2 regions of the Gordonia sp. 852002-51296_SCH5728562-b genome follow, and region 2 is predicted to be linked to the other one. Evidence: riboswitches for the same ligand, from Rfam matches in the RefSeq annotation. Region 2 holds a riboswitch; the other holds the start of a gene.
The links. Region 2 has a riboswitch for cyclic di-AMP ahead of A5766_RS15870 (transglycosylase family protein). Riboswitches for the same ligand answer to the same signal wherever they lie in the genome.

Region 1 (7,453 bases), on a different contig from region 2:
TCTGCGCCAGTCGGCGATCAGACGGTTGCGATCGACACCGAGAGCAGTCGCGATCGCGTTGTCTTGTCGGCCGACGTCTCCCGACGCCGCCACCCCGCGATAGAGGGCCTTCAGACGTGTTTCACCGTAGCGGTCGGCGACGTAGGCCGCGAGCGCCCACGCGGACTGGTACGCCAGAGCCGACTTGTCAGTCGCCACACCGAAATCCTCGTCCGACGGCAGCGCATCGGGACTCTGCCCCGCCCGCACCTGCGCGGCGAGATCCGGGGCGGCGTCGTCGAGACGCACGTAGGTTCCCTTACGGCCGACGTATTCGGCAACACCCTCGGTGATCCACAGCGGCGCGTCCTTTGCAGTCACCGAGCGCGTCGCGACGTGCGTGAGCTCGTGCCGCAAGACCACGGCAAGAGCCGGGGCGGGTAGGTCGTTGGCGGACGGAGCGAGCACGACGCGCTGACCGATCACCGTGTCACCGTCGACTCGATCGAACACGGTGGCCGCCGCGGCGGCGGAGGTGTCGGTCGCAGAACTGTGCGCGATCGCGGAGAACTCCTCCGGGGTCGCCGTTGCGACGACGACGGCCCGCCGCGGCCACTCCGAACCCCAGAACGCGGTGACGGCCGATACCGCCTGGCGCAGCGAGCGTCGCGTCCGATCCACTGTGACGGCGGTACCCGGGTACGACACCACTGCTGACGGCCCTCCCCCGGTGAGCACGTCCGTGGCCTCGAGACCCGGCAGGTTCCAGAGCTGGGTTGCCGGGGCGTCGTCGCCGAGAAGCGTTGCGTCGCCGACCAGTTTCCAGCTGTCCCCGTATCGCGCCACCACAAGCTCGCGATCCAGCGTGACCGTCGGCTCGTCGACGCCCGGCGTGCCGGCACCGCCGAGCGCATAACGCAACTGCACCGGCGCGACCCACGAGTCGGTACTGCCCTGCGCTTCGAGTCGGGCGGCAACCTCTGCGGGCATCTGGACCTCCGTACCCTGCGTCGACGCGAGCTGGTAGCCGAACTCCTTGAGCTTCAGAGCGGTTCCACGCGCGGGCACCGTGGTCGGCGAAGGCTGCGACTGTGAGGACGGCGACTGGGGGTTTGCTGACCGGGGGTTTGTCGACGGCTGCGACGCTGCGGCCGAGGTAGGTGTGGAGGTGCCTGTTCCGGAGAGATTATGGGCCGCGACGTTCAGGGAATCGCGGAACGTCGGAGACGTCGAGGAGTCGAGGAGTCCGTCGAGGCGAGCCCGATCCCCATCCGTCAGGGCGCGGGTGAGGTCGTCGAGGAGTCGCGCGACACCCTCCGAGCGTTCCTGCAGATAGATGTTGGGATTCGTGGTCGTCGTCGTGACCGACGACGACGTCGCTTGCTGCGGTTGACTATCCGACGAACAGGCCGACACACCCGCTGCGAGTGTCGTGGCAGCGAGGATCACACACGCGACGCGCGCAGCCGAGGCCTCAGCGTGCACGCTGTCCGCGCATCAGGCGTATCGCCGCGCGGCCGCGTACGGCCCGGCCTGGTCAATCGGCACCACCTTGACGGGTACGCCGAACGTCGACGCATGGATCACGTAGCCGTCGCCGACGTACATGCCGACATGGTGGGCATCCGGGTAGTAGATGATCAGGTCGCCGGGCTGAAGGTTGCCGCGGTCGACGGCCGTTCCGGAGCCCATCTGTGCCTCGCTCGAGCGCGGAAGCGTTTTACCCGCCTGCTGGTAGGCCCACACCATCAACCCGGAGCAGTCGAAGGAGTCAGGTCCGGTGGCGCCCCAGACGTAGGGATCTCCGATGCGGGTGAGCGCAGCCTGCACGGCAGCGAGCGCGGCGGACGTTCCCTTCGGCACCGCGCGGGGATCGAAGTCGAACTTGGGGCCGCGAAGTGCGCCGAGTTGCTTGCCGGTCATCGACTCGTACACGGCACGCACCTGGACCGCCTGCAGCTGCAGGTTTGCCTGCTTGGCCTGGACGTCGCCGCGCACACGCTCGGCAGCGGAGACGGCAGTCGTCGCCTCTGCGGCGGTGCGGTCGGACTTCGCCTTCGCCGCGGCCATCTGGGCGCGAGCCTTCTTGAGCCCCTTGAGATCAGCCGACGCCTGGCGGGAGATCACCTCGAGGCCAGACATCTGGTCGAGCAGTGACTGTGGCGAGTCGCTGACCAGCACCGCATAGAGCCGGTTGACCCGCGCACCCTTGTAGCTGGCGCGGACGATCGTGTCGACGCGCTTCTGATACGAGCTGAGCGTTTTGCGCGAGGTCTCGAGACTCTTCTGGGCCTCGGTCGAGTCTTTACGAGCCGCAGTGACGATGCCGCGCTGCTTGTCGTACTCGATCTGAGCGTTGTGCATCGCCTCCGACGACTTCTCGGCGTCGGTACTCAGTTTCTTGTACTGGGCGAGGAGCTGGTCGGGTGTGCGAGTCGGTTCCGCGTTCGACGGACCTGCTGTCGCCATCGAAAAGACTTGTGCGACAGCGATGATCACCGCTGTCACGACAACGACGTATGCCGCTCGCGATCGATGCGCCATTGCCTGCGATCCCGCAACCACTTCTGTGTTCACTCCCCTCACCGCCAGCAGCCTCCGGTCTCCGCAGAGGAGACCCGAACGCCGCGCTCCACCCTAACGTGAGTGTCGCGGGCAGCGACTGCGAGTCGGGCAGATCACGCATTCCTGCGTGATCTGCCCGACCTCACGAACTCGATCGATCTCGCCGCTCAGTAGCGACGGATACCGACCAAACTCCAATTCTTCACGACGTCCTTCTTCACGGGGACGCCGTAGGTCGATGCGTGGATGAACTGTCCGTTGCCGATGTAGAGGCCAACGTGTCCGCCACCGTTGAACACCAGGATGTCGCCCGGCTTCGCGTCGGCGAGCGAGGCAACCGCGGTGCCGCCGCCGAGCTGTCCGTAGCTGTCGCGCGGAATCGTCAGACCCGCCTGACGGAATGCCCAGCTGGTGAGGCCCGAGCAATCGAAGGCATTGGGGCCGGAGGCGCCGTAAGAGTAGGGCGAGCCGATCTTGGTCTCGGCAGCGCGCACGGCCTTCTCACCGGCGGTCTGCGTCGGTGCGAGCAGCGGAGCTCCGCCGCGCGGGCGCAGTTGCTGGGGGACCTGGTTGTCGCTGATGCCCGGAAGCGTGAACTTGCCGACGTTGGGGATCTCGACCGTGGCGTCGGGTGCCTTCGCGACGTCCTGCTTCTTGACGACCGGCGCCTTCTGCTGCTGGAACTGTGCCGGAATCTGCTTGGTGTCGACGCCGGGAAGCTCGAACGTGCCGACATTGGGCACGGTGACCGGCGCGGCCAGAGCGGGACCTGCGGCAGCGGCAAGCGAGCCGAACGTGATCGACCCGGCGATTACCGCCTTCTTTGCGACCTTGCCGCGGTCGGGCTGTTCCAAACGATGTTTGGCCACGAAGGGTGTTCTCCTTTTGTTCTCCCTCTACCGCCGACCGGGTTAGCTGTCGGGTTCGGGCCGGAAGAAATGGCCCTACGCGCATGCGATTCGAGTGCGAACACCCGGATCGAGAGCGCGATTCACCCCCATTCGGAAAGCTCCGAAAAAATGAGTGGTTCCCCGGTACGCCAAGACTCATAGCCTTGGCGATTGAGCGGTGACCCCCGCGAACCTCTCCTGTTGGAGCGGGACGCTTCGCAAAGGTCTCGGAAAGGTTACGAAACCGGATGCGTGTCTGTCCACTAACCGACAAACAGCGTGTTCGACGGCCGCACCTCAGCCCGCACGCAATGTCGGCGATCCAGACGACGAATTGGCCGCTTGAACTGCACAGATGCTTGCTCTTGCAGATCGTGCATCGGCGTTGGAGGCCATTGCAGCATGCGTGAATGTATCGATGGCGGCATGGATCTCGGCGTCGTTATCTCGGGCCTCTCTCGGCCATCCGCGCCGCGCGCCGGCGGCGGCATCCTGGCTGTTCAGCGGGCCGAAAAGCACTGTCATCACACAGCCGTCGCATGCGTGGTCGCGACCGGGGCAGGTGCTGCAATCGATGTCCATAATGTGATCTCCGTCTCAGTGGGGTGAAATCCTCGGGGATGCGCATGTCGTCGGGAGGCTTCCCCTCCTCCCGCCGGCGTCGCGCACCACTGACTCCTTCTGACGGGGAGACTAGGCACCCCCACCGACAAGTCCGGTCGACCGCGTCGAGCAGATGTCGCGCCTACAGGCGGCCCAGGGCGCGTCGCCACATCCGGAACACCCGTCTCACCAGCAACGAACCATCGATGTCGGTGGTTCGAACTATTGTTCGCGACGTGACGTCCTTTGGTGACCAGCTCTCGTTCTCTGACCTCGCGAGCTCCGACCTCGAGGGCTCCGATGTCGAGAACGCTCTCGACAACGAGTTCTCCGATCGGTCCCTGTTCGACACCACGCTCGTCGTGGTCGACCTCGAGACCACCGGCGGCAGTGCCACGAACGACCGCATCACCGAGATCGGCGCGGTGAAGATCCGCGGCGGTGAGGTACTCGGCGAGTTCGCGACCCTCGTCGATCCGGGACTACCGATTCCCCCGCAGATCGTGGCGCTGACCGGGATCACGGAGGCGATGGTCTACGACGCGCCGCGTATCGACGAGGTCTTGCCGTCATTCATCGAATTCGCGCGCGGATCGATTCTCGTCGCCCACAACGCCCGGTTCGACATGTCGTTCCTGCGGCAGAACGCCCTGCGCCTACACCTGCAGTGGCCGTTCAGCGCAACACTGTGCACGGTCACCATGGCCCGACGCATCCTCGGACGCGACGAGGCGCCGACGGTGCGCCTGTCCGCCCTGGCCGATCTGTTCGACGTCACCGTCCGCCCCACGCACCGCGCCCTCGACGACGCCCGCGCGACCGTCGAGGTCTTTCACCATCTCCTCGAGCGCGTCGGGAATCAGGGCGTGCAGAGCTATCGCGAACTCACCAGCTACCTGCCCCGCACCGATCCCCGACTGCGCGCCAAGCGGCATCTGGCCGACCGCATCCCCGCGCGCCCGGGCGTCTATCTGTTCCGCGGGCCGAGCGACGAGGTCCTCTACGTCGGCACGGCGTCGGATCTCCGTCGACGTGTGAGGTCCTATTTCTCGGGAGCCGATCCCCGACGCAGGATCGGCGAGATGGTGATGCTTGCCGAACGCGTCGATCACGTCGAGTGCGCGCACGCGCTCGAGGCAGGAGTTCGCGAGCTCCGATTGCTCGCCGCGCACGCCCCCGCGTACAACCGACGCTCGACACAACCCCACCGCGGCTGGTGGGTGACGCTGAGTAACGAGCGGTTCGCGCGGCTGCGCGTCGCCCGCACCCCGGGAGAAGTGGGCATCGGGCCGATCGGTAAACGCACCACGGCGACCGTGATCGCCGACCTCATCGCTCACGCCGCAGGGTTACGCACCTGCACAACCCGACTCGGCGCGACCGCCAGCCATCATTGGTGTCGACTCCCCGACGACGGCGGTCAAGTCGTCGGTGGATGTGCCGCCGCCTCGACACGCCCCCAGACGCTTCCCGACTACCTACCCGCGGTCACATCCGTCGTCGATCTGCTGCTCGGACGATCCGACACCATCCTCACGCGGCTCGCACACCGGCTCGACGTGGTCGCGGGAGCACAGATGTATGAGACCGCCGCGCGCCACCGGGACCGGATGGCCGCAACCATCGATCAACTCGCACGGAGTCAGCGCCTGAGTTCCCTCTGCGCGATCACCGAGCTGGTCGTCGCACGCTCGGACGGCGCGGGCGGCTGGGAGTTGGCGGTCATTCGGCACGGACGCCTCGCTGCGGCGGGCACCGCTCCTCGGGGACACGCACCGATGCCGGTCGTCGCGGCGCTGGTCTCGGCTGCCGAGACAGTGCTGCCGGACGACACCCCGCTTCGGGGCGCCTCGCCGGAGGAGGCAGGTCTGCTCTATCGCTGGGTGTCCGACCCCGCCACGCGCATCGTCGACGCCAGCGACGCGCTCGCCACGCCCATCGGATCGGCGCAGCGCTGGCTGGAGTGGTCACAGAGCGCCCACGACGCGCGGGACATCCGCACGTCGGGTCACCGGTCACGCCCGCGCGCCGATGGTGGCCGACTACGCTTGCCCGCATGATCACCGCCATCGTCCTGATCGACGCCGACGTCCACCAGATCCCCGAAACGGCACAGGCCGTTGCCGATATCCCGGGCGTCGAAGAGGTGTACTCATGTGCGGGCGATGTCGATCTGATCGCGAAGATCCGCGTGCGCGACCACGAGCAGATCGCCGAGGTCGTGACCGGCAAGATCAACCGGCTGCCGGGAGTACGACACAGCGCGACCCACATCGCGTTCCGCAGCTATTCGTCGAGCGCGGTCGAGGGCGGCTTCTCCATCGGCGAGGAGTGACCCACACCGAAGTGACCCACACCGGGCAGTCGGTACCTACTTGTCGGCGAGTTCTCCGCTGACCTGAGCCCACCGGTCGAGCAGCCGCGCGGCAGCGCCCGAATCGATCGACTCCGCGGCACGCTCGGTTGCCGCCGCGAATGCCGCGGTGAGCCCGGCGTTGTCGGTGGCTGACGTCTGCTCGTTGGCGACGAGTGCCCCCGCAGCATTGAGGAGCACCGCGTCGCGTACCGGACCCGTCGTTCCCGACAGCAGTTCCCGCGCGATGGCGGCGTTCACCGTCGCGTCTCCGCCCTGCAGCGCCGAGAGGTCGACGTAGTCGATCCCGAGGTCGCGCGGATCGATCGTCAGTTCGGTGACCGTGCCGTCGACGACCTGCCACACCGACGACGTGGTGGTCGTCGTGAGTTCGTCGAGGCCGTCGTCGCCACGCACCACGAGTACGGAACTGCCCCGCTCTGCGAATGCACGCGCGAGAACCGGAGCGAGATCGTCGAACGCACACCCGATCAATCCCGCACGCGGTTGTGCCGGGTTCGTCAGCGGGCCGAGCACGTTGAACACAGTCGGGATACCGATCTGCTGGCGTGCGGGAGCGGTGAAGCGGAACGCGGGGTGAAAGACCGGGGCGAAGCAGAACCCGATGCCGATCTGGTCGATGCACGCGGCAACCTCGGTGGCACCGAGCGAGATCGTCACGCCCAGGGCCTCCAACACGTCGGCTCCGCCGCTCTTCGACGACGCCGCGCGATTACCGTGCTTGACCACCGGCACGCCTGCAGCGGCGACGACGATCGACGTCATCGTCGAGATATTGACGGTGTGCGAGCGGTCGCCTCCCGTTCCGACGATGTCGATCGCCGCACGGTCGGTGTCGACGAGGGTGGCGTGGTCGAGCATCGCTTGCGACAGGCCTGCGAGTTCTGCCGGCGCAGCGCCCTTCATCTTCACGCCGACGCCGAACGCGGCGATCTGCGCCGACGTCGCGCTATCGGTCATGACCTCGTCCATGGCCCATCGTGCCTGGTCGACGGTCAGGTCGATGCCGTCGGTGACGGCCCCGAGGACCTGCGGCCAGGTG
Region 2 (7,453 bases):
GTCCGCGGTTGCACCCGACGTCAGGGCCGACATGAGCACCACCGACCTCGGACTTCCGACCGCCCCGCGCCCCAGACGAGACGTCGATGCGCCGACGTCGGGGCCGTTGATCGACACGTTCGGTCGCGTCACCACGGACCTGCGGGTGTCGGTGACCGACCGCTGCAATCTCCGGTGCACCTACTGCATGCCTGCCGAAGGTCTGGACTGGTTGCCGTCCGAGGATCTGTTGACCACCGACGAGTTCGTGCGGGTGCTCACTGTCGCCGTACGCGATCTGGGCATCCGACGCATCCGCTTCACCGGCGGCGAACCGCTGCTGCGCCGCGACCTCGAGGAGCTCATCGCGGCGGCGTCGACCCTGCCGGAAGGGCCAGAACTCGCGCTCACCACCAACGGACTCGGGCTGCGACACCGTGCGAGAGCATTGGCCGACGCGGGCCTGGACCGCATCAACGTCTCTCTCGACACCATCGACCCGGCCCGCTTCGCGCAGATCACCCGCCGCGACCGGCTCTCCGACGTGCTCGACGGACTCGCCGCCGCGCGCGACGCCGGACTCCAGCCGGTCAAGGTCAACGCCGTCGTACCCAGCCGTGACGACCTCGCGGGCCTGCCTGCGCTGTTGCGCTTCTGCCTCGACGAGGGCTACCAACTCCGCATCATCGAACAGATGCCGCTCGACGCCGATCACCGGTGGGATCGCGGCGCGATGCTCACGGCCGACGAGATCCTCGCGACGCTGCGTCGAACCTTCGATCTCGACCCCGACCCCCGCCCACGCGGCGGGGCGCCGGCGGCCACGTGGCTCGTGCGGGGGCACACCGACCCGACGGGACAGACTGCCCGCGTCGGGGTGATCGCGTCGGTGACGCGGCCGTTCTGCGGTGACTGCGACCGCACCCGACTGACCGCCGACGGCGCACTGCGCAACTGTTTGTTCGCCGACGCCGAGACGTCGTTGATGCCCGCCCTGCGCGGTGGACTCACCGCCAGCGCCCTCGACGCCGAGATCGCGCGGCGCTGGCGAGGTGACATGTGGCACAAGGCCGCGGGACATGCGGTGAATACCACGGAGTTTCGTCAACCCGACCGCCCGATGTCGGCCATCGGAGGGTGAGCGAACCGATGACGCTGACCGTTCGGTTCTTCGCGGCTGCGCGTGCCGCCGCGGGTGTCGACCTGACCGAGATCGATGTGCCTGCCGACGCCACGCTCGGCGACCTCGAACGCGCCCTGAGCGCCGGCCACCCCGCGCTCACGCCCGTGCTCGCCCGGTGCTCGTATCTGCGGGACGCGATCGCCCTGTGCGACCGCACGGCACCCCTCGGCGACTGCGCGACCATCGACGTTCTGCCCCCGTTTGCCGGCGGCTGACGCGTCCGAACCCCTGTGACCTTAGTCACATAACAGAGCGATAACGGGATGGACACGAACCGACCATCTTCGGGTTGAGCAGGGGTGACGGGGAATTTGGGCCCAAAGTCCCACTCACAGCCCAAAAAACAAGTTGCGGACGAGGGTGATTCGGCGGCGCAGACGTCGTACTGTACGAACAGTCTCCTCCGGGGAGATCACAGGACAGCCAAAAGAACACAACATTCGACCGGGCGCGCCAAGCCTCGTTCCCCCGATCGAATGACGAACAACAAACTCAGGAACGAGGACGGGGGACCCAACATCTCCGATGGAGATACGGACATCCGCACGGATGCCCTTGGGGTTAAGTCCACCGGCCGCCACGGCGACCACGGACCGAGCAACCTCTCGTTCGAACCCGACAGCTGACTTCGTAGGCGCGTGGAGAGAGGATAGACAACTCATGGCCGGACGTCATCGCAAGTCGACGACCAACACGACCACCAAGACCTTCGCGAAGGTCGCGCTCACCGGCGCAGTGCTCGGCGGCGGAGCCGCTCTGCTCGGCACCGGTTCAGCACACGCAGCCGCCGACTCCGAGTGGGACCAGGTCGCACAGTGCGAGTCCGGGGGCAACTGGGCGATCAACACCGGAAACGGCTACCAGGGCGGACTGCAGTTCAGCCCGAGCACCTGGGCTGCCAACGGTGGCACCGCGTACGCACCGAGCGCCGACCAGGCCTCCAAGGAGCAGCAGATCGCCGTTGCAGAGCGCGTGCTGGCAACGCAGGGCAAGGGTGCATGGCCGGTGTGCGGCACCGGACTGTCGGGCTCGACCCCGCGGACCGCTCCCACCGACTCGCCCAAGCCGCTGCAGGCCCCCAAGCCTGAGCTGAAGCCCGAGGCGCAGCCGCAGACCCCGCTGGAGAAGACCCCCGAGGCCAAGAGCACCGACGACGTCAAGAGTCAAGTCGACGGCGCGCTCGACGACGCCAAGGTCAGCCCCGAGGTGAAGAACCTCTGGAAGGCAGCCAAGGACAGTGGCTACCAGCTCACGCCGGATCAGCTGAAGCTCTACAACCAGAACAAGGGCCTGATTCCGCTCCCCTGAGCGATCTCGCCCGCGTCCCGGCAGTGATGACTGCCGGACCCCGAGACAAAGGGCCCCGCACGACGCCATAACGGCCGTGCGGGGTCCTTTTCCAATTCTCTGGTCGTTTAGGCCGAGTTTCAGGCCGAGCCGACCCATTCGTCTGAGCCGTCGGCGAACAACTGGTGCTTCCACACCGGCAGACGGGCCTTCACCTCGTCGACGAGCCGTGCGCACAGTTCGAATGCAGGCGCCCGATGGTCGGCGGCCACGGCGACGACGAAAGCCACGTCGCCCACGTCGAGCTCGCCCACGCGGTGCGACACCGCCACCGCGCGCACTCCCGCAACAGACGCCGACACCTCGTCGACCACCTCGGCGAGCACCGCAGGTGCGCTCGGATGCGACGAGTACCAGAGCGTGGTGACCGCAGACGCGTGATCTCCGTCGTGGTTGCGCACTGCGCCCGCGAAGCCGACGATCGCGCCGGCGGTGCCTGCAGCGGCGTCGGCGACGAGTTGTTCATGAGACGGGAGGTCGATGGGATCGGCGGCGAGATCGGCCTTGACGACACGCACGGTCATGCGTCGCTCCGCGGGTGATCGCCGCCGCGGATCTGGTCGAGCGCGTGGTCGAGGACGCCGTCGAGTACGTCGAGGCCGTCGCGGACTCCACCGGTCGATCCGGGCAGGTTGATGACGAGCGTGCGGCCCGCGACACCTGCGACGCCGCGGGAGAGGACCGCCGTCGGCACCGCCGGGAGTCCCGACGTGCGAATCGCGTCGGCGAGTCCGGGGATCTCGACGTCGAGCAGTGCTCGGGTCTCCTCCGGGGTGCGGTCGGTCGGGCTGAGGCCGGTTCCGCCCGTGGTGATCACGAGGGCGTCGGATGCGTAGATCCCGGCGCGAATCGCGTCGCCGACCGGCGCACCGTCGGCGACGACGTCGACCTCATCGACGACGAATCCGCGTGAGGTGAGCCACTGCGCGATGATCGGGCCGCTCTTGTCGAGATAGAGGCCGCGGCTCGCACGTGTCGATGCCACGACGACGCGGGCCACGGGTTTCTCGTCAGGTATCTTCTCGTCAGGCATCTTCGCGCGTCCAGGTTCCCGACCTTCCGCCCGATTTCTCGAGCAGTCGGATCTCGCCGGTGCTGGCGCGTCGATCGACGGCCTTGGTCATGTCGTGCAGGGTGAGTCCTGCGATCGCGACTGCCGTGAGCGCTTCCATCTCGACGCCGGTCTTCCCGGCGGTCTCGACGGTGGCCACGATGTCGATGTGATCGTCGGCGACGGTGAAGTCGACGTCGACCGCCGACAGCGCCAACTGATGACACAGCGGGATGAGCGCGTCGGTACGTTTGGCCGCCATGATCCCTGCGATACGAGCGGTGGCCAAGACATCGCCCTTGGGCAGCGCGGACTCGCGCAGGAGGTCGATGACCTCGGTGGTCGTGTGAAAAGTGCCCGCGGCGACAGCGCGTCGTCGCGTCGTGGTCTTGTCGCCGACGTCGACCATCCGCGCAGCACCCGTCGAGTCGAGGTGCGACAGACGAGAAGGGTTCGACGACTCGTCTGGACCGCTCGCGTGCCGGGGAGGCATCAGGTCGACGTCACGTCGTCAGCGGTTGACGACGGTCTTCGGTTGGACGTAGTTGACCTTGTCGGCAGGCAGCGGGAACTCGGCATCGCCGAACGGCGAGAGTGCTCCGGGGATCTCCGCCGCGAACTCCGAGACCGCGTGGTCGGGGATGCTGCCGTCGTCATGACGAGGCCAGCCGTTGTCGACGTAGTGATTCTTCTTTTCCTTCTCAGCCACGCGCATATTGTGCCACGCCGCCCGCTGTCCGACGACTCGCCTGCCGTTTTCGTCGGACCACTAGACTTGATCGAATGAGCACGGACGACCAGCGGATCGGCCTGGCCGACGATCTGGCCGCGCGCACAGACGACGACCTGCGCGATCTGCTGTCGCTTCGTCCCGACCTCGCCTCTCCCCCGCCGCAGGGAACCTCGGTGCTCGCCCAACGTGCGCTCGCCGCGGCGTCGATCGCGCTCGTCGGTGAGGAACTGGATCTGCTGACTATGGCGGTGATCGAGCAGTTCATCGCGCTCTCCACCGGGCCCGGCGTCGCACGCGTCCCCGCCTCCGTCGACGCCGACACGCTGGTGAAAGCGCTGTCGGATCGTGCCGAGGCGGCGCAGATCACCCGACGCATCGACGATCTACGACGCCGCGCGGTGTTCTGGGGTGACGCCGATTCACTCACCGCGGGCGCGCACCTCGCCTCAGCCCTGCCGTGGAAAGCGCTGCATCTGACCGGCCCGCTCGCGCACCTGACCACCGACGAGGTGCAGAAACTGATCGACGGCGTCGACGATCGCCAGCGCGATCTGCTGACAACCCTGTCGCGTGGTCCGGCGCTCGGACGGAGTCGGGACGCGGGCCCCGGTGCCGATCCGGACAGTCCTGTCGCGAGGCTCATCGCGCTCGGCCTCCTCGCGCGCATCGACGACCAGACCGTCGAACTACCCCCGATGGTCGCGGCGCTCATTCGTGGCGAACCCCCGCTGCGCACAGACACTCTCGCGCCCCCCGACCTCGCCGACGAGCACGCCTCACTGCGGTTCGGCGCCAAGGCCGTCGACGCCGCTGCCGGTGGCGAGGCGCTCGAGCTCATCCGCCACACCACGTCGCTGATCGACGTGCTGGGGCGTGCGCCGGCGGCGGTGCTGCGCTCGGGCGCGCTCGGTGTTCGCGAATTGCGCAGGCTCGCAAAGGTTACCGGCCTCGACCAGAAGCGCGTCTCGTTCCTCGTCGAGCTCCTGGGGCACGCATGCCTCATCGACGTCGGATTCCCCGATCCGCCACCCGCGGGAGATCGGGGTGAGCAGGCGTTCGCACCGACGTCGTCGGCCGATACCTGGCTGCACTCGGCACCCGAAAGGCAGTGGGCCACACTGCTCGACGCGTGGCTGTCGATGCCGCGACGCGCGTGGCAGGTCGGCGAACCCGACCGCGACGGCCACGCGTATCCAGCGCTCTCGTCGGAGCTCTACGACGCCACCGCTCCCGTGCAGCGTCATCTCATCCTCGACCTGCTCACCGAACTCGACGGTGCCACACCGTTTTCCGTCGACACCGTCACCGCCTCACTCGCCTGGCGACACCCGCATCGGATACGTCGACTCTCCCCGCGCGTCGTCGGCGAAACCCTCGCCGAGGCACAGACTCTCGGAGTGACGGCGCATCAGTCGCTGACGTCGGTTGGCCGAGTCGCGTTGTCGGACATCGATCCCGAGGCAGTCGACTCGCAGGTACTCGCCGCGATGCGCAAAGCGCTACCCGAACCCGTCGACCACTTCCTCACCCAGGCCGACCTCACGCTCACGGTTCCCGGCCCGATGACCCCGGAGCTGAGCGACCAGGTCGAGTTGGTCGCCGATCTCGAATCCGGCGGCGCCGCATCGGTGTATCGCGTCTCGGAGGCGAGCGTCCGACGTGCTCTCGACGCGGGTAAGACCAGCAGCGAACTACTCACGATGTTCACCGCGCATTCGTCGACGCCGGTTCCGCAGTCGCTGACCTATCTGATCGAAGACGTCGCACGCAAGCACGGGCAGCTCCGCGTCGGCATCGCGTCGTCGTTCATCAGATGCGAGGACCCGACGATGCTCGCAGCCGTATTGCGTAGCGACGCAGCCGAACACCTCGCACTGCGCGCACTGGCGCCGACGGTGGCGATCTCGCCGTCGGAGGTCCGCACGGTGATCGACCGACTCCGCGACGCGGGATTTGCTCCCGCGGGCGAGGATTCGTCCGGCTCACTCGTCGACCTGCGCGAGCGCGGCAGTCGCGTGTCGTCGGGACGAGGACGGCGTCGACCGACACCCCGCCGCTCGACGCCGACCGCCGACCAGTTGCAGTCGGTGGTCAGCCGCATGCGCTCGCACGACAGGGCCACGCGGGCCACTCCGGCGACCGCCGGCAAGTCCGACGCCGCACCGGTGCGCGCCGTCGGCGGTGGCGAATCCACCACTGCCCTCATCCAATTGGCGCTTCGCGCGAATCGACGTCTACTCGTCGGCTACGTCGACGCCCACGGCTCGGCCAGCAGGCACGTCGTGACCCCGCGGCTCCTCGGTGCTGGACAACTCGTCGGCACAGAGGAGGGCTCCGACGACGAGCAGCACTTCACCTTGCACCGCGTGACCAGCGTCGAGTTGCTGGATAACTAGGCCAGCGCAGCCTCGGCCTCGGCGCCGTGTGCCTCACCGATCGGCCGCTTGACGTCGATGAGCAGACCGGCGACCAGTGCGACGCCCACCAGGATCGCCGCCGCGACGAAGAAGCCGATGCTCTGACCGTGGACCATCGCCTCCGCCTGCAGCGATTGCGCTTCGGCGGGTCCGCGAACCGACGCCATGTGGCTGGTCACGTACGACGCCGCCGCCGTCGCGGCGATCGTGTTCAGCAGCGCGGTGCCGATGGCGCCGCCGACCTGCTGTGAGGTGTTGACCATGGCCGACGCCACGCCGGCATCCCGAGGTTCGACGCCGTAGGTGGCCAGGTTGATCGACGTCATGAACACCGTGCCCATGCCCATGCCGAGCAGGAACAGCGCCGGGAAGATCACCGTCCAGTACCGCGTCGACTCGGCCGAGATCTGCGTGAGCAGCAGCATTCCGCACGCGGCGAGCAGTGCGCCCGGCACGAGCAGGTATCTCGGCGGTACCCGAGTGATCAGTCGGGCTGCGATCTGTGTCGACCCGACCAGCATGCCGCCGACCATCGGGAGGAATGCCACGCCCGCACTCAGCGGCGAATAGTGGTGCACCACTTGCATATACAGCGTGAGGAAGAGGAACGACCCGAACATCGCGACCACCGCGAGCGCGACGCTGAGGTACGCCCCACCGCGCGCACGGTTGGCGACGACGCGCAACGGTAGCAGCGGGTGTGGGCTGCGCGCCTGCCACGCGACGAACGCCACCAGCAACGC

Region 1: it holds a riboswitch for cyclic di-AMP, as region 2 does, so the genes downstream of both, A5766_RS10100 (C40 family peptidase) here and A5766_RS15870 (transglycosylase family protein) in region 2, are expected to answer to the same signal.

Annotation. Positions count from the first base shown of each region.
Region 1 is NZ_LZMI01000059.1:875-8,327, forward strand. It holds gene A5766_RS10090 (peptidase MA family metallohydrolase) at 1-1,464, opposite strand, end outside; gene A5766_RS10095 (NlpC/P60 family protein) at 1,477-2,556, opposite strand; gene A5766_RS10100 (C40 family peptidase) at 2,712-3,413, opposite strand; cyclic di-AMP (ydaO/yuaA leader) riboswitch at 3,430-3,614, opposite strand; gene A5766_RS10105 (DEDD exonuclease domain-containing protein) at 4,244-6,097, shown strand; gene A5766_RS10110 (Lrp/AsnC family transcriptional regulator) at 6,094-6,372, shown strand; gene trpD (anthranilate phosphoribosyltransferase) at 6,409-7,453, opposite strand, start outside.
Region 2 is NZ_LZMI01000086.1:626-8,078, reverse strand. It holds gene A5766_RS15885 (flavin reductase family protein) at 1-35, shown strand, start outside; gene moaA (GTP 3',8-cyclase MoaA) at 32-1,120, shown strand; gene A5766_RS15875 (MoaD/ThiS family protein) at 1,129-1,377, shown strand; cyclic di-AMP (ydaO/yuaA leader) riboswitch at 1,637-1,815, shown strand; gene A5766_RS15870 (transglycosylase family protein) at 1,823-2,470, shown strand; gene A5766_RS15865 (molybdenum cofactor biosynthesis protein MoaE) at 2,590-3,033, opposite strand; gene A5766_RS15860 (MogA/MoaB family molybdenum cofactor biosynthesis protein) at 3,030-3,542, opposite strand; gene moaC (cyclic pyranopterin monophosphate synthase MoaC) at 3,535-4,053, opposite strand; gene A5766_RS15850 (hypothetical protein) at 4,072-4,275, opposite strand; gene A5766_RS15845 (helicase-associated domain-containing protein) at 4,344-6,689, shown strand; partial or broken gene A5766_RS15840 (MFS transporter) at 6,686-7,453, opposite strand, start outside.